2 regions of the Stenotrophomonas sp. YJH_SMC_81 genome follow, and region 1 is predicted to be linked to the other one. Evidence: riboswitches for the same ligand, from Rfam matches in the RefSeq annotation. Region 1 holds a riboswitch; the other holds the start of a gene.
The links. Region 1 has a riboswitch for glycine ahead of AC5P8U_RS04655 (trimeric intracellular cation channel family protein). Riboswitches for the same ligand answer to the same signal wherever they lie in the genome.

Region 1 (10,599 bases):
GCAGGGCGCCCGATGTGCAGGTCATCGAGGGTGGCGCGGTACTGGACGCCTCCGCTCGTGCTGGCGTGCTGAAATCGCAGGCCGCGTTGCTGACCGCCATGCAGTGGCCGCCGTTCGAACTGGGGATGCGGCAAGCCGATGGCCGATGGCGGGTGGTCGGCAGCGACCACAGTGACCTGGCGGCCTGGCGCCGCCAGGTGATGCTCGCCCTGCTGGGCGGTGCGATCCTGCTGGCCCCTCTGGCGGCGTGGGCGTCGATCCGGTTGGGGCGCCCGCTGCGACGCCTGGCTGAAGCCAGCGCACGGGTCGACCTGCAGGCCGAAACGCCATTGCCTGATGACGGTCCACGCGAAGTGCAGGTACTGGCCACAGCGATCAGCACCGGTCGCGAACGTCTGCGCGCCCAGGCACGGGACATGACGCATATGCTGGCGGCCGTGGCGCATGACCTGCGCACGCCCTTGACCGGCCTGCGCCTGCGCGCGGAGTTCGCTCCCGCGCCACAGGCCGCCAGGATGGTGGCAGACATCGAGCGCATGGATACGATGATCGAGCAGGTGCTCGACTACGCACGCGGTGAGCTGCAGCCGTTGCAGATGCGGATGCTGGATCTTTCAGCGCTGCTGGAGGACTGCGTGCAGGCGGCGCTGCTGCGCGGGGTCGACATTTCCCTTCAGGGCCCGGATACGTTGCCGTGGCATGGCGATGCGCTGCTGCTCCGGCGCGCGGTCGACAATCTCATCGACAACGCCGAGCGCTACGCGGGCGCCGTGGAGCTGTGGGTCGCCACGGCGGGTGATGGAGTGCAGCTGGACGTGATGGACCGCGGCCCTGGCATCGCCGAGATCGATCGCGCACGCCTGCTGCAACCGTTCCAGCGCAGCGAGGGCTCGCGTAGCCGCGCCACCGGGGGCGCCGGACTTGGACTGGCCGTGGCTGCCAACGTGGCGAAGCGCCACGCGGGCGAACTTCAGCTGTTGCACCGCGAGGGCGGGGGGCTGATCGCGCGGCTGCTGCTGGGACGCACTTCCTGAGTCAACTCCGATTTGCTTCCACTGGCCACCCCTCCATATGATTAGGCGCCTAATCATGAAGTGAGGAAAGGATGATCGAAGCCAAGCATCAGGCGTTGCTGGAGGAAGCGCAGCGGCGCGGCCACGCCAACATCGCGCAGCTGCGCCTGTGCTTCCAGCTGCTCTCGTTGTCCTCGTCGATCGATCGCGACTGCGCTGCACGGTTGGCACCGCACGGGCTCAGCGAGGGTCGCTTCATCGTGCTGTTCCTGCTGCACGGGGCCGGCGGCGCACTGGCGCCGCACGCGCTGGCCGAGCGCGCTGGCGTGACCCGGGCCACCATCAGCGGCCTGCTCGATGGCCTGCAGCGCGAAGGCCTGCTGCAGCGTCGCAGCGATGACGAGGATGGCCGTCGTCTGCAGATCGTGTTGACCGCACCGGGCAAGCGTTTGGCCGAGTCGCTGTTCGAGCGGCACACTCAATGGATCAGCGGCCTGTTCAACGGCCTGGATGCTGATGAACGGCAGCAGCTGTCACAACTGCTGCACAAGGTCTGGCAGCACACGGACACCGGGCGGGAAGCCGCCGCATGAGCACGCCCATTCCCGCGGAACGGCTGCGTGCACTCAACAGCGGTGGTGCCGCTGCCACGCATCTGGCCGAATGCCTGGCAGTGGATTTCGCCGCGCTGTTGCAGGGGGTGGCACCTGTGCTCGAGCCGGAAGCGCTGCAACGTATGCGCGACGCCTCCGGCAAGGGCATCACCCAGCGCATGGCGCTGGCGGCGCGGTTGCTGCACGAAGCCGGCCAGGGTGATCCCGCGCACTGGCAGGCACACGCATCAGACACCGTGCGTGGCTGGGCCTGCTACCTGATTGGCAGCGATGCCGGCGCGGCGCTGCCGGCCAAGCTGCGGGCGATGCGTCCGCTGGCTGACGACCCGCACTTCGGCGTGCGCGAATGGGCATGGCTGGCGCTGCGCAGCGACATCGTTGCCGCACCGTTGCAGGCGCTTGAGTACCTGCAGGTGTGGACGCAGGAAGCATCGCCTTACCTGCGCCGCTTCGCCTGCGAAGCGCTGCGCCCACGAGGCGTGTGGTCCACGCATATCGCGCTGTTCAAGCAGCATCCAGAACTCGCGTTGCCGATGCTGGAAGCAATGGCCAACGACCCGGAGCGCTACGTGCAGGACTCGGTCGGGAACTGGCTCAACGATGCCGGCAAGACTCAACCGCAGTGGCTGCGTGAGCTGTGCGCACGATGGCAACAGCAGCACCCTGGCGATGCCAATGCCTACATCCGCAAACGCGCCATGCGCTCGTTGCGGTAGTGCCGGCCGCTGGCCGGCAACCTCATCAACCTCAAGGAAGGCCTTCCATGTCCTACACCCTCATCGAGCTCTACACCGCTCTGGCCACCTTGTAACAGCGCCTCCGGAGGCGCACGGCACATGCGTCTGTCACCCGGACGCGGTAAACAGGACATTGCCCATGTCCATCCGCAGGGAAGTTGATCATGCAGAGCACGCTCCAGGTAACGCTGTACGGCCCGCAGGGCGATACGCCGGCACTGCAGCTGCCGCAGATGGAAGGGCCCTCGGTGGCCATCCCGGAAGCGGTACTGCGCCGGCTGGTGTCCGATCTCTACACCACCCGTTCCCTGCTCAATCCCGAGCAGCTGGACGAGGCCCGGCAGGAGCTGGACCGCGTGCTGGAGCGCTGGGCCGACATCCACGAAGGCCTGCTGCTGGACGTGGAAGTGCATGGAAGATGAGCGACCTTGCACGGCGGCCACCGCGTGGGCTGCGCGGTCAGGCGCATCACTGAACCGCGCGCCCAGTTGCGGATGAAACATTTTGCACTGCGCAAAAGCTGTGCTATCAATAGATCCCATGAACGCAGCCGCCACCCGCTTTTACTGGTATTACTTTCCGAAGCCACTGGCGGAGGAAGGACTGCGCTCACCCTGAAGAAAGCTTCAGACGCATTCCCGAAAGCCGCCAGCGAACCTGGCGGCTTTTTTCATGCCGCCACGCTGGGGACCCCCAACGTTCCGGAGATCTCCTGCAATGCCCCCGCACACCGACGACCTGCGTATCCGCACCATCGAACCGCTGACACCGCCCGCCCAGCTGCTGGCGATGCTGCCCTGTGACGATGAGGCTTCCGACACCGTCAGCGCCTCGCGCGCGGCCCTGCACCAGATCCTGCACGGCCGTGACGACCGCCTGGCGGTGGTGGTGGGCCCGTGCTCGATCCACGACCCGAAGGCCGCCATCGAGTACGCCCAGCGCCTGAAGCCGCTGCGCGACGCGCTGGCTGGCGAGCTGGAAATCGTCATGCGCGTGTACTTCGAGAAGCCGCGCACCACGGTGGGCTGGAAGGGCCTGATCAACGACCCGGACCTGGACGGCAGCTTCAGGATCGACAAGGGCCTGCGCGTCGCCCGTGGCCTCCTGCGCGACATCAACAAGCTCGGCCTGCCGGCCGGTGTTGAATTCCTCGATGTGATCTCGCCGCAGTACATCGCCGACCTAGTGGCATGGGGCGCGATCGGCGCACGCACCACCGAAAGCCAGGTGCATCGCGAGCTGGCTTCGGGGCTGTCGTGCCCCGTCGGCTTCAAGAACGGCACCGATGGCAACGTGAAGATCGCCGCCGACGCGGTGGGTGCGGCATCCAACCCGCATCATTTCCTGTCGGTCACCAAGCAGGGTGGCACTGCCATCGTGTCGACCACCGGCAACCCGGATTGCCATGTGATCCTGCGCGGTGGCAAGCAACCGAACTACGACGCTGGCAGCGTGGCTGAGGCCTGCCAGGTGCTGGCCAAGGCCAAGCTGCCGGCGCGCCTGATGATCGATGCCAGCCATGCCAACAGCCTGAAGAACCCCGAGAACCAGCCGAAGGTGATCGACGACATCGCCGCTCAGATGGAAGACGGCGAACAGCGCATCGTGGGCGTGATGATCGAGAGCCATCTGGTCGGGGGCCGCCAGGAACTGGTGGAAGGCCAGCCGCTGGTCTACGGGCAGAGCATCACCGATGGCTGCATCGACTGGGACACCACCGTGACCGTGCTGGAGCGACTGGCTGCGGCCGTGCGTGCCCGTCGTGAAGTGAAGGTGTCCGAAGCGGCGTGAATGAAGCCGCCTGATGGCGGCACGTGTGTGGATGGCGGCCAGCGCCTGCGGGGGTGCGGCCGCGATCAGGGCCGGCCGGAGTTGGAGACCGGCCCATCTGCACCGGCGATGCGCCTGGCGCTGCGCATGAGCGACAGCGCCAGGTACATCGCCGGGGTGGTGCAGTCGATCCGCGCCCAGCATGGAACCCCAGGCGAACGCGAACCTCAATGCACTTCGTCGTGGTACACGAACTTCGGCATTTCCCAGCGGTAGTGGATCGCCATCAGGCGCAGCGCGAAGCCGCCGCCGAGGCAGCACAGGATCGCGGTGGCGTCGGCCACGCCCCACTGCAGCAGCAACAGATACGCCGCGCCGGTCAGCAGCGCGATGATCGCGTACAGCTCCTTCTGGAAGATCAGCGGCACCTCGTTGCAGAGGATGTCGCGCAGCACGCCGCCGAACGCCCCGGTCAGCATGCCGGCGATCAGCACGATCGGCATCGCATGGCCGGCTTCCCGCGCGATCGAGCAGCCGATCAGGGTGAAGGCGATCAGGCCCAGTCCGTCGAGTGCCAGGAAGGTGCGGCGGAAGTGGTGCATCCAGCGTGCCACCCAAGTGGCGATCAGCGCCGCGCATACGGTGAACCCCAGGTACTCGGGATGCTTCACCCAGCCCAGCGGGTAGTGGCCGAGCAGGATGTCGCGCAGTGATCCACCACCGAGGGCAGTGACACAGGCGATCATGACCACACCGAACAGGTCCATGCGGCGGCGGCCGGCAGACAGTGCACCGGTCATGGCTTCGGCGGAAATGGCAATCAGGTAGATGATGGACAGCAGCATGGAACAGGCTCCGGGCGCGGTGGGGCCGGCCATGCGCAACTGCCACCACTGCCTGCGCAATGACGGGATGACGATGACCGGTGCCGCTCCCGCTGTCCTTTTGCCTGAGAGTTCAGCGGCGTTGGCCGCGTGCCCCTTCGGCGGATCGTCCCGGGCATGCCCGGTGACCTCTCTCCAGCTCGGCGAGTCGAATGCATGGTTGGTGGGATTCCAGCCCACCGGCCTGAGCGATCATGGGAGCCTGCGCCTTCGGCGGGCGCCAGCGCGGCGCCTCTCTCCTGCATTCGGGCGCCAGTATATCCGCTGCAGTGCAGCACGGCATAATCCAGGCATGGCCCCTTCCGCCCGCCCGTGGTTCCTGTACCTGCTCGAATGCCGCGATGGCAGCTATTACGCCGGCATCAGCACCGACGTGGACGCGCGTTTCGCCGCCCACCAGGCCGGCAAGGGCGCGCGCTACACCCGGGCCCGGCCACCGCTGCGCGTGCTGGCCGTGCGCGAATACCCGGACCGGGCCGCCGCCTCACGCGCCGAGTGGCAACTCAAGCAGCAGCCCCGCGAACGCAAGCTGGCCTGGCTGCAGGCGCCGGTCCTGTAGATCCACGCCACGCGTGGATGGGCTACCCGGCCCATGCGATGATCGCCCCGCGCCCAGAGCTGGAGACCCGGATGTCCACGATCGCCCTGCTGTTCGCTCTTTCCGCAGCAACGAGCCCTGCCGCCGACCCGGCCACCCTCGCGGCCATCGAAGCCACCTGCCACGACTACGTCGACGGCCAGCTGGAGGCCGACCCGCAGCGCGTCGCCCGCTCCCTGCATCCGGACCTGGCCAAGCGCGCTGTGCTCGGCGATACACCCGACGAACGCCTGGGCCTGCGCCGGATGTCGAAGGAAGAACTGGTCTCGCTGACGAAGCAGGGCGCGTTGAAGACCCCGAAGGATCAATGGGATCGTCTCTGCACGGTGCTGGACGTGACCGGCAACGCGGCCTCGGTGCGGCTGGAGACCCCCTGGTTCGTCGATTACTTCCACATGGGGCGCTTCGACCAGCGCTGGGTCATCGTCAACGCGTTGTGGTATCCAAAGCCGAAGGCACAGTGAGCGATGCGTGCCGCCGGCAAAGCATGGATCTCCGTCGTCGTGCTGGTCGCCGGCATCGCGCTGCTGCCTGGCCTGCTGTACCTGCTCGGGCTGGCATTGGCAGGCGGTCGGCCGAAGCCGGCCGACCGTGCGCCCAGTGGTGTGGCTGCGTGTAGCAGCGAGCCACGGGCGGGATACCAGCCGATGAACCCCTGGCGCTTTACCGCCCAGTTCTTCGACAAGGACGCGATGAAGAAGGTGCCTGAAGTGGAGCGGGAGGCCTTCTGGATTGCCCGGCGCTACCTGTGGCGGCAACCGCAGCGCGGCATGCTGCGCTGGCATCTCAGCAGTACCGCACTGACGATCTGGATCACCCGGCATTGGAGTGCCGCGCAGATTGCCGACACCGCGAGGAAGGAGGACTTCTGCCGGACCTGGTCGAAACGGCGGGTGTCCGGTGGCCCGATGAACCAGTAGATCCACGCCATGCGTGGAGGGTGTTGACCGGGTCAGAGCCCTTTCCTGTGGAAAGGGATCCGACCCCGTTGCGTGCAGCCCTACCGCCTCGGCCGCCGGTCATCCTGATCATCACCGAAGATGATCCGCGCACTGCGCTGGTAGCTCCAGTACGCGACTGCCCAGTTCAGCAGCACCACGATGCGGTTGCGGAAGCCGATCAGGAAGAACACGTGCGCGGCCAGCCAGAACCACCAGGCCAGCACGCCGGAAAGCTGCAGCCGGCCCAGGTGCACGATCGCGGCCATGCGGCCGATGGTGGCCAGGTTGCCGTAGTCGGCGTACTTGAACGGGCCGGGCTCGGGCTTGCCGTGCAGGCGCGCGCGGATCACCTCGGCCACGTACTTGCCCATCTGCTTGGCGGCCGGTGCCACCCCGGGTACCGGCTTGCCGTCGGCTTGGCTCAGTGCGGCCAGGTCGCCGGCCACGAACAGCTCCGGGTGACCGGGCAGGGTCAGGTCCGGTTGCACCGGCACGCGTCCGGCGCGGTCCAGTGGCACGTCCAGCGTGCGCGCCAGCGGTGAAGCGGCCACGCCGGCGGCCCAGACCACGGTGCGCGCCGGTACGAACTGTTCGCCGAGCTTGAAGCCCTGGCTGTCGATGTCGCTCACCGGGGTACCGGTCAGCACTTCCACCCCCAGCTTTTCCAGTTGGCGGCGCGCCTTCAGCGAAAGCACATCCGGGAACGAGGACAGCACGCGGGGCCCAGCCTCGACCAGCCGCACCCTGGCGCTGGCCGGGTCGATGTGGCGGAATTCGTTGCGCAGCGTGTGGCGCGCGATCTCGGCCAGGGTGCCGGCCAGTTCGACACCGGTGGGACCACCACCGACGATGGCGAAACTCAGCCACGCCGCCTTCTTCGCCGGATCCGGTTCAGCCTCGGCGCGTTCGAACGCCAGCAGCAGCTTGCGGCGCAGCGCGATGGCATCGTCCAGCGTCTTCAGGCCGGGCGCATCATCGGCCCACTGATCGTTGCCGAAGTAGGCGTGGGTGGCGCCGGTGGCCAGCAGCAGGCTGTCGTAGTCCAGCGTGCTGCCATCGGCCATGCGGATCTGCCGCGCCTGCTTGTCGATGGCCACCACTTCGCCGAGGCGGACTTCCACATTGCGCTGGTGGCCGAGGATGTGGCGCAGCGGTGCGGCGATATCCGGCGCGGACAGGCCGGCGGTGGCCACCTGGTACAACAGCGGCTGGAACAGGTGATGGTTGCGGCGATCGACCAGGGTGATGCGTATGCGCTCGCGGGCCAGGGCACGGGTGGCCCAGAGACCGGCAAAACCGCCGCCGACAACGACCAGGTGGGGAACGCGTTCGCGACTCATCGACTCACTCCAGTGGGGGCATCGGGGGAAGCGCCTGGCATCTTCGCACGGCGGCCACCTGTCACGTCAGCGCCGGCCCGGATCGGCGATACTCGGGTTCAGGCAACGGCCCGTGAGGAGCCCATGAGCGAACCGGAAAAGCGCATCGCCCTGTTGATCGACGCTGACAATGCGCCGGCCTCGAAGATCGACGAGGTCCTGGCGGAAGTCGCCCGCTACGGCGTGGCCAACGTGCGCCGTGCCTACGGCAACTGGAAGAGCCCGCGACTGAAGGGGTGGGAAGCGGTGCTGCATGAGTATGCGATCCGCCCGATCCAGCAGTTCGCCTACAGCAAGGGCAAGAACGCTTCGGACATGGCGATGGTGATCGATGCCATGGATCTGCTGTACGCGCGCAACCTTGATGGCTTCGCCATCGTCTCCAGCGATGCGGACTTCACCCCGATGGTGATGCGCCTGCTGACCGATGGCGTGAAGGTATATGGCTTCGGCGAGAAGAAGACGCCCGAGCCATTCGTCAATGCGTGCTCGAAGTTCACCTACCTGGAGGCACTGGGCCAGACCCATGCCAGCGTGCCGGATGCCGAACAGGCGTCCAGCGAGCAGGCCTCGAACGAGCCGGTGGCCAACGACGATGCGCGTCCGCGCAAGAGCGGTGCGGAAATGCGCAGTGACACCCGGCTGGTGAAGATGCTGCGCCGTGCGGTGTCCGCGGCCGAGGGTGAGGATGGCTGGTCGCACCTCGGCCCGGTCGGCAGCCAGATCGGCAACCAGGCTTCGTTCGATCCGCGCAACTATGGCTACGGCAAGCTCAGCGACCTGCTGGCGGCGATCGGCCTGTTCGAGCTGAAGAAGGATGGCAAGTCCTCCTACGTGCGCGCGCTGCCAAAAAAGAACCGGTAGTGCCGGCAAAAGAACCGGTAGTGCCGGCCGCTGGCCGGCATGCTACAGACGCAAGATCCCGCATCCGGCACGCACACACCCGTAACGATCAGGCGTATCGTTGCCGCTCGCATTGCCAGCAAAGGAAACCCGCATGTTGAAGATCTGGGGCCGCCGCAATTCCAGCAACGTCCGCAAGGTGCTGTGGTGTGCTGAGGAAATCGGCCTGCCGTACGAATCCATCGAGGTCGGTGGCAGCCACGGCGGCACGCAGACGCCGGAGTACCAGGCGATGAATCCCAACGGCCTGGTGCCGGTGATCGAAGACCACGGCCTGCCGCTGTGGGAATCGAACGCCATCGTGCGCTACCTGAGCGCCCGCTACGCGCTGGGCACCCTGTACGCCGAGGACCCGATGGAACGCGCCCAGGCCGAGAAGTGGATGGACTGGAGCACTTCGCGGATGGCGCCGCTGTACAGCGACCTGGTCTGGGGCATCATGCGCACCGCGCCGGCCGACCGCGACGAAGCGCGGATCAATGCCGCCATCGTGCGCGCCGGTGACTACCTGGCGATGGCCGACGCCACCCTGGCCAGGCAGCCGTGGCTGTCGGGCGAGACGTTCGCGATGGGCGACATCCCGCTGGGCTCGCTGGTCTATGCCTGGTTCGAACTGCCGATCCAGCGACCGGAGCTTCCGCACCTGGCGGATTGGTATGCGCGCCTGCGCGAGCGGCCGGCCTACCAGCGCGGCGTGATGTCGCCGCTGACGTAAGCACTGCCCGGTACTGAAACGCAGCCGAGCACGGCTCGGCTCTAAGGTAGTGCCGAGCCATGCTCGGCAGTGCTCTACGGGATCAATACAGGTCCGTTGGATCCACATCCAGCGACCAGCGCACCTTGCGCGCTTCCGGCAGCGCATAAAGCTGCGGCACCAGCTGCGCGAGCACGCCATGCAAGGGTGGCCGCTGCGGCGCCGACAGCAGCAGCTGTGTGCGCTGGTAGCCCGCGCGCCGCGGCATCGGCGCTGGCATCGGGCCGTACGCCTCCACCACGTTCTGCTCGCCCAGCAGCTGCCGCGCAGCCAGCAGGAACGCATTGGCATGCTCCACCTGCTGCGCTTCGGCGCGCATCAACGCCAGGTGCGCGAACGGGGGGAACCCTGCGGCTTGCCGCTGGTTCAACTCGGCCTGCGCGAACGGGTGGTAGCCACCGCTCACCAGGGTTTCCAGCAGCGGGTGACCCGGGTGATGGGTCTGCAGCCAGACCTCGCCGGGGTCACGTGCACGCCCGGCGCGACCGGCCACCTGGATCAGCTGCTGCGCGAGTTTCTCACTGGCGCGGAAGTCAGCGGAGAACAGGCCTTCGTCGATGCCGACCACCACCACCAGGGTCAGCTTCGGCAGGTCGTGGCCCTTGGCCAGGATCTGCGTGCCGACCAGGATGCCGGGCTGGTCGCCCAGTTTCGCCAGCTGCTGTTCCAGCGCATCGCGGCGTGAGGTGGTGCCACGGTCGATGCGCACCACCGGGAAATCGGCGAAGGCGGCGGTGAGGTGTTCTTCCAGGCGTTCGGTGCCGATGCCCTGCGGCTGCAGCGCCAGGCTGCCGCAGGCCGGGCATGCCAACGGCGCCGGTTGGCGCGCGCCACAGTGGTGGCACTGCAGGCGTCGGCCGCCACCATGCACGGTCATCGGCGCATCGCAGCGCTGGCACGGCGCGGTCCAGCCGCAGTCGTGGCACAGCAGCACCGGTGCATAGCCGCGGCGGTTCTTGAACACCAGCACCTGCTGGCCACGCTGCAGGTGTTCGCCGATGCCGGC
Region 2 (10,599 bases), on a different contig from region 1:
CGCGCCGCCTTCAGCAGCGCCTGGCCGCCTGCGTCGCTGGCGATGGCCTTCAGGTGCGCCCACGCCTGGCTGACGAACTCGATGGCTGCACTCTCTTTCGACAAGGCCTTCGCGGCTTCCGGACTGAGCACCACGGCTACCGCATCGAACACGGCCGATGGTGTGCCCGCCAGTTGCCCATCTGCCGCCTGCATCGCCCCATCGCTCAGCGTGGCGCCGCCTACTTTGGGCGCGACCAGCTTCACGTCTGCACCTGCCTTCCGCGCCGCTTTGCTCAGGCTGGCCATCACGCGCGCGTCGGAGCCCTCATCAAACAGGATGCCGATGCTGCGTCCTTGCAGGGTGGGCTTGTTGCGCCCGATCACGCGCACCTCGGGAGCGGCAGGCATGTCCTGCGCCGGCGTGGCGGTCGGCGCGGGGTCGGGCAGTGCAGGCAGTGCGAGCCCATCGGCTACGCGCTGCGCCAGTGATTCGTCGATGTTGCGCAGGTGGCTGACGGTACGCACCCGCACCTTGAGTGTTTCCACCTTGGACAATTCGAACACGAGTGCCGATGCCAGATGCGCCTGTTCCGGCTTCTCAAGGCTACGGAAGAACATGCGGGCCTGGCTGTAGTGGTCGGCGAAGCTCTCCGCGCGGGTGCGGCCCTTGCGGCCATCGTCGGCGCTGGCATGGCTGCGGAAACCTGCGGGCGTCTCGCGCGGCGAGTCCTCCTGCAGCGAGCTGGGATCATAGGCGACGCGGCCCTTGGGCACCTGCATCTGCATGTGGCCGTCGCGCTGGTGATTGGCGAACGGGCACTTCGGGGCATTCACCGGGATCTGATGGAAGTTCGGGCCGCCAAGCCGCAGCAGCTGGGTGTCCAGGTAGGAGAACAGGCGGCCCTGCAGCAGTGGATCGTTGCTGAAGTCGATACCCGGCGGCACGTTGGCCGGGCAGAACGCCACCTGTTCGGTCTCGGCGAAGAAGTTGTCGGGCCAGCGGTCCAGCACCATCCGCCCGATCACCTGCAGCGGCACAAGCGATTCGGGAATGATCTTGGTCGGGTCCAGGTGATCGAACGGGAACGCGTCGGCTTCTTCTTCGGTGAACAGCTGCACCGCCAGTTCCCACTCGGGGAAATCACCGCGCTGGATGGCCTCGAACAGGTCACGGCGATGGAAGTCATTGTCAGCCGATTGCAGTTTCAACGCTTCGTCCCAGACCGTTGACTGGATGCCCAGCTTGGGTCGCCAGTGGAATTTGACGAACGTCGACTCGCCCGCCTCGTTCAGCAGGCGGAAGCTGTGCACCCCGAAGCCTTCGATCATGCGCAGCGAACGCGGAATGGCGCGGTCGCTCATCGCCCACATGATCATGTGCATCGACTCGGGCATCAGCGAAATGAAGTCCCAGAAGGTGTCATGGGCCGAAGCCGCCTGCGGGAACGCACGGTCCGGTTCCATCTTCACCGCATGCACCAGGTCCGGGAATTTCATGGCGTCCTGGATGAAGAACACCGGGATGTTGTTGCCGACCAGATCCCAGTTGCCTTCCTTGGTATAGAACTTGACCGCGAAGCCGCGCACGTCGCGCGGAGTGTCCACCGACCCTGCGCCACCGGCCACGGTCGAGAAGCGGGTGAACACGGGCGTCTTCACGCCTACCTCGGTCAGGATGCGCGCCCGGGTGTGGGTGGCCAGAGACCGGGTCAACTCGAAGTAGCCATGTGCCGCGCTGCCACGTGCGTGCACGATGCGCTCGGGAATGCGTTCGTGATCGAAGTGGGTGATCTTCTCGCGAAGGATGAAGTCTTCCAGCAGCGTGGGTCCTCGAGGTCCCTGCCGCAGGGAGTTCTGGTTGTCTGCCACCGGGATGCCCTGATCGGTGGTCATCGCCGGGTGGCTGCCGCCGGCGCGCGGGTGCAGTTCATCGCCGTTGCCGCGGGGGTGGTTTTCGGTTGCGCGCTTGCCGGTCGGCTTGCTGGCGGCCATGGGGGGGAGGCTCCGGATCATCAAGGGAACCACGACACTGGAACCGAACCCGTTAAACCCAGGTCCGGCAAAGGTGAACGTACGGGCAAAAGCAGGCTCGGGTATGCTTGCCCCATGCGAGTCGAGCCCGCCGACATCGAAGCCCTGTTCGACGCCATCCCGGACGTGCTGTTCTTCATCAAGGACCGCCAGGGGCGGTACACCCACGTCAACCAGACCATGCTGCGACGGCTGGGCCTGCGCGCGCGCAAGGACGTGATCGGGCGCACAGCGGCCGAGATCTACCCGACCGGCCTCAGCGCGGACTATGTCGACCAGGACGCCCGCGTGCTGTCCGGCGAGGTGATCGAGAACCTGATGGAGCTGCACCTGTTCGCCAACCGCGAACCGGGCTGGTGCCTGACCTGCAAGCGCCCGTTGCTGGTCGATGGCGCCATCGAGGGCCTGATCGGCATTTCCCGCGACCTGGGCCAGAAGGACAGCCTGGGCGCCCAGTACGAGCAGCTGCGGCTGGCCCTGGCCCACCTCAACGCGCACTACGCCGAGAACGTGCGCATGCAGACCCTGCTGGACATCACCGGCTTTTCGCTGTCCAAGCTGGAGCGCAGTTTCCGCAAGGTGTTCCAGATGACCCCGCAGCAGGTGCTGACCCGGCTGCGGATCCAGATGGCCATGCACTTGCTGCATGGCGACGACAGCATTGCCTGCATCGGGCAGGCCTGCGGTTTCAGCGACCAGAGCGCCTTCACCCGCAAGTTCAAGGCTGAAACCGGTTTCTCGCCGCGCGCCTATCGCGCCCGGATCGGCGGCAACGTCGGCGAGCCCGCACTGGCCTGAGCCCCCTGCTGCGCTGTGCCTATCCCCGCGGGCCTGGGACAGGGTAAGGTGTCGCCCCTGTAGCCCGCCGCCAGCCCCGCCGATGCCCAATTCGATTCCGACCGCTTCGTCGTCCCGCCTCGGACATTCGCTCAAGCCCCGCCAGCTGATCATGATGGGCCTGGGCAGTGCCATCGGCGCCGGCCTGTTCCTCGGCTCGGGCGTGGGTGTGCAGGCGGCCGGTCCGGCCGTTCTGGTCTCGTATCTGGTCGCTGGCGCGCTGGTGATCATCGTGATGAACGCACTGGGCGAGATGGCGGCGGCCAAACCGACCAGCGGCGCGTTCTCGGTGTACGCCGCCGATGCCATGGGCGCCACCGCTGGCGCCACGGTCGGCTGGTTGTGGTGGGTGCAGCTGGTGATCGTGATCGCCGCCGAGGCGGTCGGTGCGGCCGGGTTGCTTGCCACGGTCTGGCCGGTGGTGCCGGTGCCGATGGCTGCGTTGGCCTTCATGCTGTTCTTCACTGCGATCAACCTGCTCGGGGTGAAGAACTTCGGCGAGTTCGAATTCTGGTTCGCCATCCTGAAAGTGGCGGCGATCCTGGCCTTCATTGCCATCGGCGTGGCACTGCTGATGGGCTGGCTGCCGCAGGTCACCTCACCTGGCCTGAGCAACTTCACCGGACACGGCGGTTTCGCACCGAAGGGCCTGGCCGGGATCGGTGCGGCGCTGCTGGTTGTCGTTTTTGCCTTCGGCGGCACCGAAATCGTCGCCGTTGCGGCGGCCGAAACCGAAGATCCCGAACGCAGCATCGCCCGTGCCATCCGTACCGTGGCCTGGCGCATCCTGGTGTTCTACATCGGCTCGCTGAGCGTGATCATCGCCGTGGTGCCCTGGACCAGCGAAGCACTGAAGTCGCCGTTCGCCGCCGTGCTGGACATAGCGCGCATTCCGGGCGCCGGCACTGCGATCACCCTGATCGCGGTGATCGCGCTGCTGTCGGCACTCAATGCCAACCTCTACGGCGCCTCGCGCATGATGTATTCGCTCGCGCAGCGCCGCGAAGCACCGGCCGTGCTGGGCTGGACCGATCCGCGGCAGGTGCCGGTCATCGCCGTGCTGGCCAGCGTGCTGTTCGGCTTTGCGGCCACGGTGATGGAACTGCTGTTCCCGGACCGGGTGCTGCCGGTGCTGCTGAACATCGTCGGTTCCACCTGCCTGCTGGTGTGGACGCTGTCGCTGGTTTCGCAGCTGGTACTGCGCCGCCGCGCCGATCGCCTGGGTACCCGGCTGCCGTTCCGCATGGCCGGTTTCCCGTGGCTGACCTGCTGCGCGCTGGCGATCCTGGCGCTGATCTTCGGCCTGCTGCTGAGCGAGGCGCACACCCGCCTGCAGTTCCTGTCGATGGTGGCGCTGACCGCCACCATCGCCGCCGGCAGCGCCATCGCCCGGCGCATGCGCGAGGCGTGACTGAAGCTGTAGAGCCGACCCTACGGTCGGCTGCGGTTGCTGTAGTTTCTGTAGAGCCGACCCTGTGGTCGGCTGCTGTTCGCGTAGTCGCCAGCCGAGCGCGGGCTCGGCTCTACAGCCGGCATACATCCGCCGTGCCATCCTGATCGTGTGGGCCGCCAGCGGCCCGTCGACCAGGAGTACCGCATGCTGCGCAGCCGTCCCTTCCTGATGTTCACCGGCCAGGCCGAGGCCGCGCTGGCCCTGTACGCCGAAGCCTTTGCCGATTTCCGCCTGCTGGCCCTGCAACGCCACCCCGAGGGGGCCGGCGCCGGCGTACCCGGACAGGTCCGCCAGGCCATCTTCCTGCTCGGTGGCACCCATTACCTGTGCTTCGACAGCCTGGATGTGCACGACTTCACCTTCAGCCCGTCGATCTCGCTGTTCGTCGAGTGTTCCGGTGCCGAGCAGTTCGAGCGTGCGGCACGCGTGCTGGGCGAGGGCGGCCATTGGTTGATGCCGGTGGGTGATTACGACTTCAGCAACCGCTATGGCTGGGTGCAGGACCGCTTCGGCGTATCGTGGCAGTTGAGCCTGGGACAGATGCCGGACCCGTGATCGGGTAACTGTGGGTGTGGACCCTGGTTCACACGCCCTCATGAAAACGGCCCGCTTGCGCGGGCCGTTTTTCTTTATCGATGCAGTGAGGAATCAAGCCTCGACTTCATCATCCTTGTAGGCATCGACCGGGATGCAGGCGCACATCACGTTCTTGTCACCGTACACGTTGTCGACGCGTGCCACCGGCGGCCAGTACTTGCTCTGCTTCAGGCTGGCCAGCGGGAAGGCGGCCAGTTCGCGCGGGTAGGCGTGGGTCCACTCGCTGGCGGTCACCGCGGTGGCGGTGTGCGGCGCGTTCTTCAGCGGGTTGTCCTCGCGGTCCAGGCGGCCGTCTTCGATCGCGCTGATTTCCTCTCGGATCTGGATCATCGCGTTGATGAAGCGATCCAGCTCGTGCAGCGACTCGCTCTCGGTTGGCTCGACCATCAGCGTGCCCGCGACCGGGAAGCTCAGGGTCGGGGCGTGGAAGCCGAAGTCGATCAGGCGCTTGGCGACGTCCTCGGCACCGATGCCGCTGGTCTTCTCCAGCGGGCGCACGTCCAGGATGCACTCGTGCGCCACCAGGCCGTTACGGCCGGTGTACAGGGTCTTGAAGTGCGGAGCCAGGCGCTTGGCAATGTAGTTGGCGTTGAGCTGCGCGACCTGGGTGGCCTTGCGCAGGCCTTCACGGCCCATCATCGCGATGTACATCCAGCTGATCGGCAGGATCGAAGCACTGCCGAAGCTGGCCGCGCTGACCATGCCGACCGGGCCGTTGTCACCCAGCTTGCCCGGCAGGAACGGGGCCAGGTGCTCCTTGACCGCGCACGGGCCCACGCCCGGGCCACCACCGCCGTGCGGGATGCAGAAGGTCTTGTGCAGGTTCAGGTGCGAAACGTCCGAACCCCACTTGCCCGGCTTGGCCACGCCGACCAGGGCGTTCATGTTGGCGCCGTCGGTGTACACCTGGCCGCCGTGCTTGTGGATGATCTCGCAGATCTCGACCACCTCTTCCTCGAACACGCCGTGCGTGGACGGGTAGGTCATCATGATCGCGGCCAGGCGGTCGCTGTACTTCTCGGCGTTGAGGCGGATGTCCTCGACGTCGACGTTGCCGTTGGCATCGGTCTTGGTCACCACGACCTTCATGCCGCACATCTGCGCCGAGGCCGGGTTGGTGCCGTGTGCCGAGTCCGGGATCAGGCAGATGTCGCGGTGGCCTTCGCCGCGCGAGCGGTGGTAGGCACGGATCGCCAGCAGGCCGGCGTACTCGCCCTGCGCGCCGGAGTTCGGCTGCAGGCTGACCGCGTCGTAGCCGGTGCATTCGACCAGCATCGCTTCCAGCGTGTCGATCAGTTCCTTGTAGCCCAGCGCCTGGTCGGCCGGCACCAGCGGGTGGATCTGCGAGAACTCCGGCCAGGTCACCGGGATCATCTCGGCGGTGGCGTTGAGCTTCATGGTGCACGAGCCCAGCGGGATCATCGTGCGGTCCATCGCCAGGTCCTTGTCGGCCAGCGAACGCAGGTAGCGCAGCAGTTCGTGCTCGCTGTGGTGGGTGTTGAACACCGGGTGGGTCAGGAACGCGGACTGGCGCAGCAGGCCGGCCGGCAGCGCGTCGGCGGTGCTGGCGTCCAGCGCCTCGACGTCAGCCTGCGCGCCGAACACGGTGGCCAGCGCGACCACGTCGGCGCGGGTGGCGGTCTCGTCCAGGCTGATGCCGACCGAGTCGCTGTCGATCGCGCGCAGGTTGTAACCGGCGGCGCGTGCCTTGGCGTGGATCTCATCGGCATGCACGCCGGTGATGTGCAGGGTGTCGAAGAAGTCGCCACCGACCTGCACGCCGGCGTTGCGCAGTGCCGCAGCCAGGATCGAAGCCAGGCGGTGGGTGCGCCGGGCGATGCGGGTCAGGCCTTCCGGACCGTGGTAGACCGCATACATCGAGGCCATCACCGCCAGCAGCACCTGTGCGGTACAGATGTTCGACGTCGCCTTCTCGCGGCGGATGTGCTGCTCACGGGTCTGCAGGGTCAGGCGATAGGCCGGGTTGCCCTGGGCATCGATGGAGACACCGATCAGGCGGCCCGGCATCGAGCGCTTGTAGGCGTCACGGCAGGCCATGAACGCGGCGTGCGGGCCGCCGAAGCCGAACGGCACGCCGAAACGCTGGCTGTTGCCGACCACGATGTCCGCGCCCCATTCGCCCGGTGCGGCCAGCAGGGTCAGCGCCAGCAGGTCGGTGGCCACGGCCACCAAGCCGCCGCGTGCGTGCACGGCCTCGACCAGGGCCTTGTAATCGCCGATCTGGCCGAAGGTGTCCGGGTACTGCAGCAGCAGGCCGAAGGCTTCCGCTTCCAGTGCTTCGGCGGGGGTGCCGACGCGCAGCACGATGCCCATCGGTTCTGCGCGGGTGCGCAGCAGTTCCAGGGTCTGCGGGTGCACGGCGTCGTGCACGAAGAAGGTGTCCGACTTCGACTTGGCCGAACGCTTGGCCAGGGTCATCGCTTCGGCGGCGGCAGTGGCTTCGTCCAGCAGCGAGGCGTTGGCGATCTCCATGCCGGTGAGGTCGGCGCACAGGGTCTGGAAGTTGATCAGCGCTTCCATGCGGCCCTGCGAGATCTCGGCCTGGTACGGGGTGTAAGCGGTGTACCAGGCCGGGTTTTCCAGGATGTTGCGCAGGATCACGTTCGGGGTGTGGGTACCGTAGTAGCCCTGGCCGATGAAGCTGCGCAGCACGGTGTTCTTGTCGGCGATCGCGCGGATCTTCGCCAGTGCCTGCACTTCGGTCATCGACTCCGGCAGCGCCAGCGGCGCCGGCGACTTGATCTTGGCCGGCACGATGGCATCGGTCATCGCATCCAGCGACGCGTGGCCGACGACGTCGAGCATCTGCGCGATCTCGGCATCGTTGGGGCCGATGTGGCGCTCGACGAACGCATTGTGGTGCTCGAGCTCACGCAGGGAAGGGGTGTTCTGGGACATGGCGAAGGATCCGTCAGGAAAGGGCACACGCACGGGCACAAGCCGCCGGTCGGCGGTCTGCGGGGCGCCCCTCTGTCCTTTTGCCTGAGAGTTTGGAAGCGCGGAAAACCGCAGCTTCGTGCCCCTTCGGCGCCGGATCGAACCGGTCTCTCCAGAGTTCTGTTACGGGTGGTATCGGGCCTGAGCGATTACGGGCGTTGCGCCTTCGGCAGCGGTGTTCCGCTTCTCCCACCGTGTTGCCCGCCGATTATAGCCCGTTGCGGGCCCGCTGGCCGTCTACGGGCCTGGCCGCTGCGCCTGAATGGCCGATGGCCCGGACGTGCGTTTTGTGCATCGCTGCATGGCATCAGGCGCAATCCCCACCTATGATGGCCAGATACCCGAATTCATCTGGCGCCCTCCCTGCAGACAGGGACCGGCGCCCGCCGTGCGTGCCGCGCATGGCCCTGCCGGACGCCTTTCCCATGACCGCCGCTGTTGCTCCCTCCACCCGCCGCATGGCCCTGCTGCTTGCCGGCCTGGCCATGTTCGGCCCGTTCTCGATCGACACCATCTTCCCGGCCTTCCCGCAGCTGGCCCAGCGCCTGGCGGTGGACGAGGTGGCGGTGCAGCAGACCATCAGCGTCTACCTGCTGTTCTACGGCCTGATGAGCCTGGCGCACGGTCCGCTGTCCGACGCCTGGGGCCGCAAGCGGGTGATCCTCGGTGGCCTGGTGGTGTTCGTCGGCGCCTCGGTGGGCTGCGCACTGTCCACCGACCTGACCACGCTGCTGGCGTTCCGTGCGCTGCAGGGCCTGTCGGCGGGTGTCGGCATGATCGTCGGCCGCGCGGTGATCCGCGATCTGTACCACGGCCATGACGCGCAGCGGCTGATGAGCCAGGTGTCCATGCTGTTCGGCATCGCCCCGGCCATCGCGCCGATCATCGGTGGCTGGATCCTGCTCAGTGGCGCGGGGTGGCCGCTGATCTTCTGGTTCCTGGTGGTGTTCGGGCTGGTCCTGCTGGCGGCCACTGCACGCTACCTGCCCGAGACCCATCCCGTCGAAGCGCGCGTGCCGTTGTCGCCGCGCGTGCTGCTGCGTGATTACGTGCGCATCGGTTTCAATCCACGCTTCCTGCGCCTGGCGCTGGCCGGCAGCATCGGCTTTGGTGGAATCTTCCTGTACATCTCCTCGGCGCCGGTGTTCGTGATGCAGCACCTGCACCTGGGCGAGGGCGGTTTCGCCTGGTTGTTCATCCCGACCATCGGCGGCATGACCACCGGCTCATTCCTGTCCGGGCGCATGGCCGGGCACACCACGCCCACCCGCCAGGTCTCCATTGGTTTCGGCCTGTGCGCATTGTCAGTGCTGTTGAACGTTGGCTACGTGGTGCTGTCGCCACAGTTCGTGCTGCCATGGGCGGTACTGCCGATCTTCCTGGGTGGCATGGGCATGGCGCTGATCTTCCCGATCCTGGCGCTGGCGGTGCTGGACATGTACCCGCATCAGCGCGGCCTGGCCTCGTCGCTGCAGGCCTTCGTGCAGCTGATGATCAGCACCGTGGTGGCCGGCGTGGTGTCACCACTGCTGAGCGGCAGCCCGCTGCACTTGGCACTGGGCCAGGCGGCGTTCTTCGGCGCCGGTTTCGTGTTCTGGTACTGGGAACACCAGCGCGAGCGCGCGGCGCAGGCAGCCTGCACGGGTCACTGAGCAGCGCGCAGGGGTAGGGTGGGCCGCGATGCCCGAAACACTTGCGGCAGGGAACGGCCGGACTAGGCTGGGCATTCCAGCCAGCCGGTGCGTGGGTGCACGACAGCCAGCCGACCCAATGTCGTTGCATGAGGTTTCGCCATGGCTGCGCAGCAGACCTACCGCCTGTTCGAGGTGGCGCTGAAGGAGCGCCGCGTTCTTTCCCCTTCCCTGGACCGCATGGTGTTCACCGGCGCCGACGTGGCGCGGATGAAGACCGAAGGCCCGGACCAGCGCATCAAGGTATTCTTCCCCTTGCCCGGGCAGGACCTGCCACAGGTGCCCAGCGGCGAGGACTGGTATCCCCGCTACCGGGCGCTGCCGGACGATCAGCGCCCGCCGATGCGCACCTATACCATCCGCCAGCTGCGTGCAGAGCTGGGCGAAGTCGATGTTGATTTCGTGCTGCATGGCGAGACCGGGCCGGCCTCGCGCTGGGCCATCCATGCACGCCCCGGCGACCGTGTGGTGTTGCTGGCTCCCGATGCCGACTGTGCCGACAGCAGCGAAGGTTGGGAATGGAAGCCGCCGGCCGGCGTCGGCCAGGTGCTGCTGGTGGCCGATGAAACCGCGTTACCGGCGGTGGCCGGCATTCTTGAGGAACTGGCGGCCATGGTGGATCCGCCGCGTACGCTGGCGCTGCTGGAAGTGGCGCAGGCCGGCGACGCGGTGCCGCTGAAGGCACCGGCTTCCGCCGAGCTGGTCTGGCTGCCGCGCGGGCGCGCGGCGTACGGGGCGCCTCTGTTGCAGGCGGTGCAGGCGCGGCTGGCAGCGGCCTCGGGCGTGGCTGCCGGCGATGCGCCGGAGGAGATCGACGTCGATACGCAGATCCTCTGGGAACAGGCCGATACCCGCGTGGTCGGGCCGCTGTATGCCTGGGTGGCAGGCGAGGCAGCGGCGGTGATGGCGATCCGTCGTCATCTGGTCCGCGACTGCGGGCTGGATCGCCGCGCGATCAGCTTCATGGGCTACTGGCGGCACGGCAAAGTGCTGGATTGAGGGGGTGTGAAGCGGCGTGGCGGGTGGGGTGCGCTATCCTTGCGCCCCCCTC

Region 2: linked by a shared signal. The riboswitch ahead of gcvP (aminomethyl-transferring glycine dehydrogenase) and the one ahead of AC5P8U_RS04655 (trimeric intracellular cation channel family protein) in region 1 are both predicted to bind glycine.

The regions. Positions count from the first base shown of each region.
Region 1 is NZ_JCAFUB010000002.1:226,955-237,553, forward strand. It holds gene AC5P8U_RS04630 (sensor histidine kinase) at 1-1,034, shown strand, start outside; gene AC5P8U_RS04635 (MarR family winged helix-turn-helix transcriptional regulator) at 1,106-1,606, shown strand; gene AC5P8U_RS04640 (DNA alkylation repair protein) at 1,603-2,343, shown strand; gene AC5P8U_RS04645 (hypothetical protein) at 2,529-2,786, shown strand; gene AC5P8U_RS04650 (3-deoxy-7-phosphoheptulonate synthase) at 3,082-4,155, shown strand; gene AC5P8U_RS04655 (trimeric intracellular cation channel family protein) at 4,362-4,979, opposite strand; glycine riboswitch at 5,064-5,167, opposite strand; glycine riboswitch at 5,181-5,270, opposite strand; gene AC5P8U_RS04660 (GIY-YIG nuclease family protein) at 5,311-5,577, shown strand; gene AC5P8U_RS04665 (nuclear transport factor 2 family protein) at 5,649-6,080, shown strand; gene AC5P8U_RS04670 (hypothetical protein) at 6,084-6,536, shown strand; gene AC5P8U_RS04675 (NAD(P)/FAD-dependent oxidoreductase) at 6,617-7,897, opposite strand; gene AC5P8U_RS04680 (NYN domain-containing protein) at 8,021-8,800, shown strand; gene AC5P8U_RS04685 (glutathione S-transferase family protein) at 8,934-9,554, shown strand; gene AC5P8U_RS04690 (primosomal protein N') at 9,637-10,599, opposite strand, start outside.
Region 2 is NZ_JCAFUB010000001.1:530,801-541,399, reverse strand. It holds gene AC5P8U_RS02505 (catalase) at 1-1,973, opposite strand, end outside; gene AC5P8U_RS02500 (helix-turn-helix transcriptional regulator) at 2,088-2,810, shown strand; gene AC5P8U_RS02495 (amino acid permease) at 2,893-4,260, shown strand; gene AC5P8U_RS02490 (VOC family protein) at 4,447-4,857, shown strand; gene gcvP (aminomethyl-transferring glycine dehydrogenase) at 4,951-7,818, opposite strand; glycine riboswitch at 7,881-7,983, opposite strand; gene AC5P8U_RS02480 (multidrug effflux MFS transporter) at 8,283-9,509, shown strand; gene AC5P8U_RS02475 (siderophore-interacting protein) at 9,651-10,547, shown strand.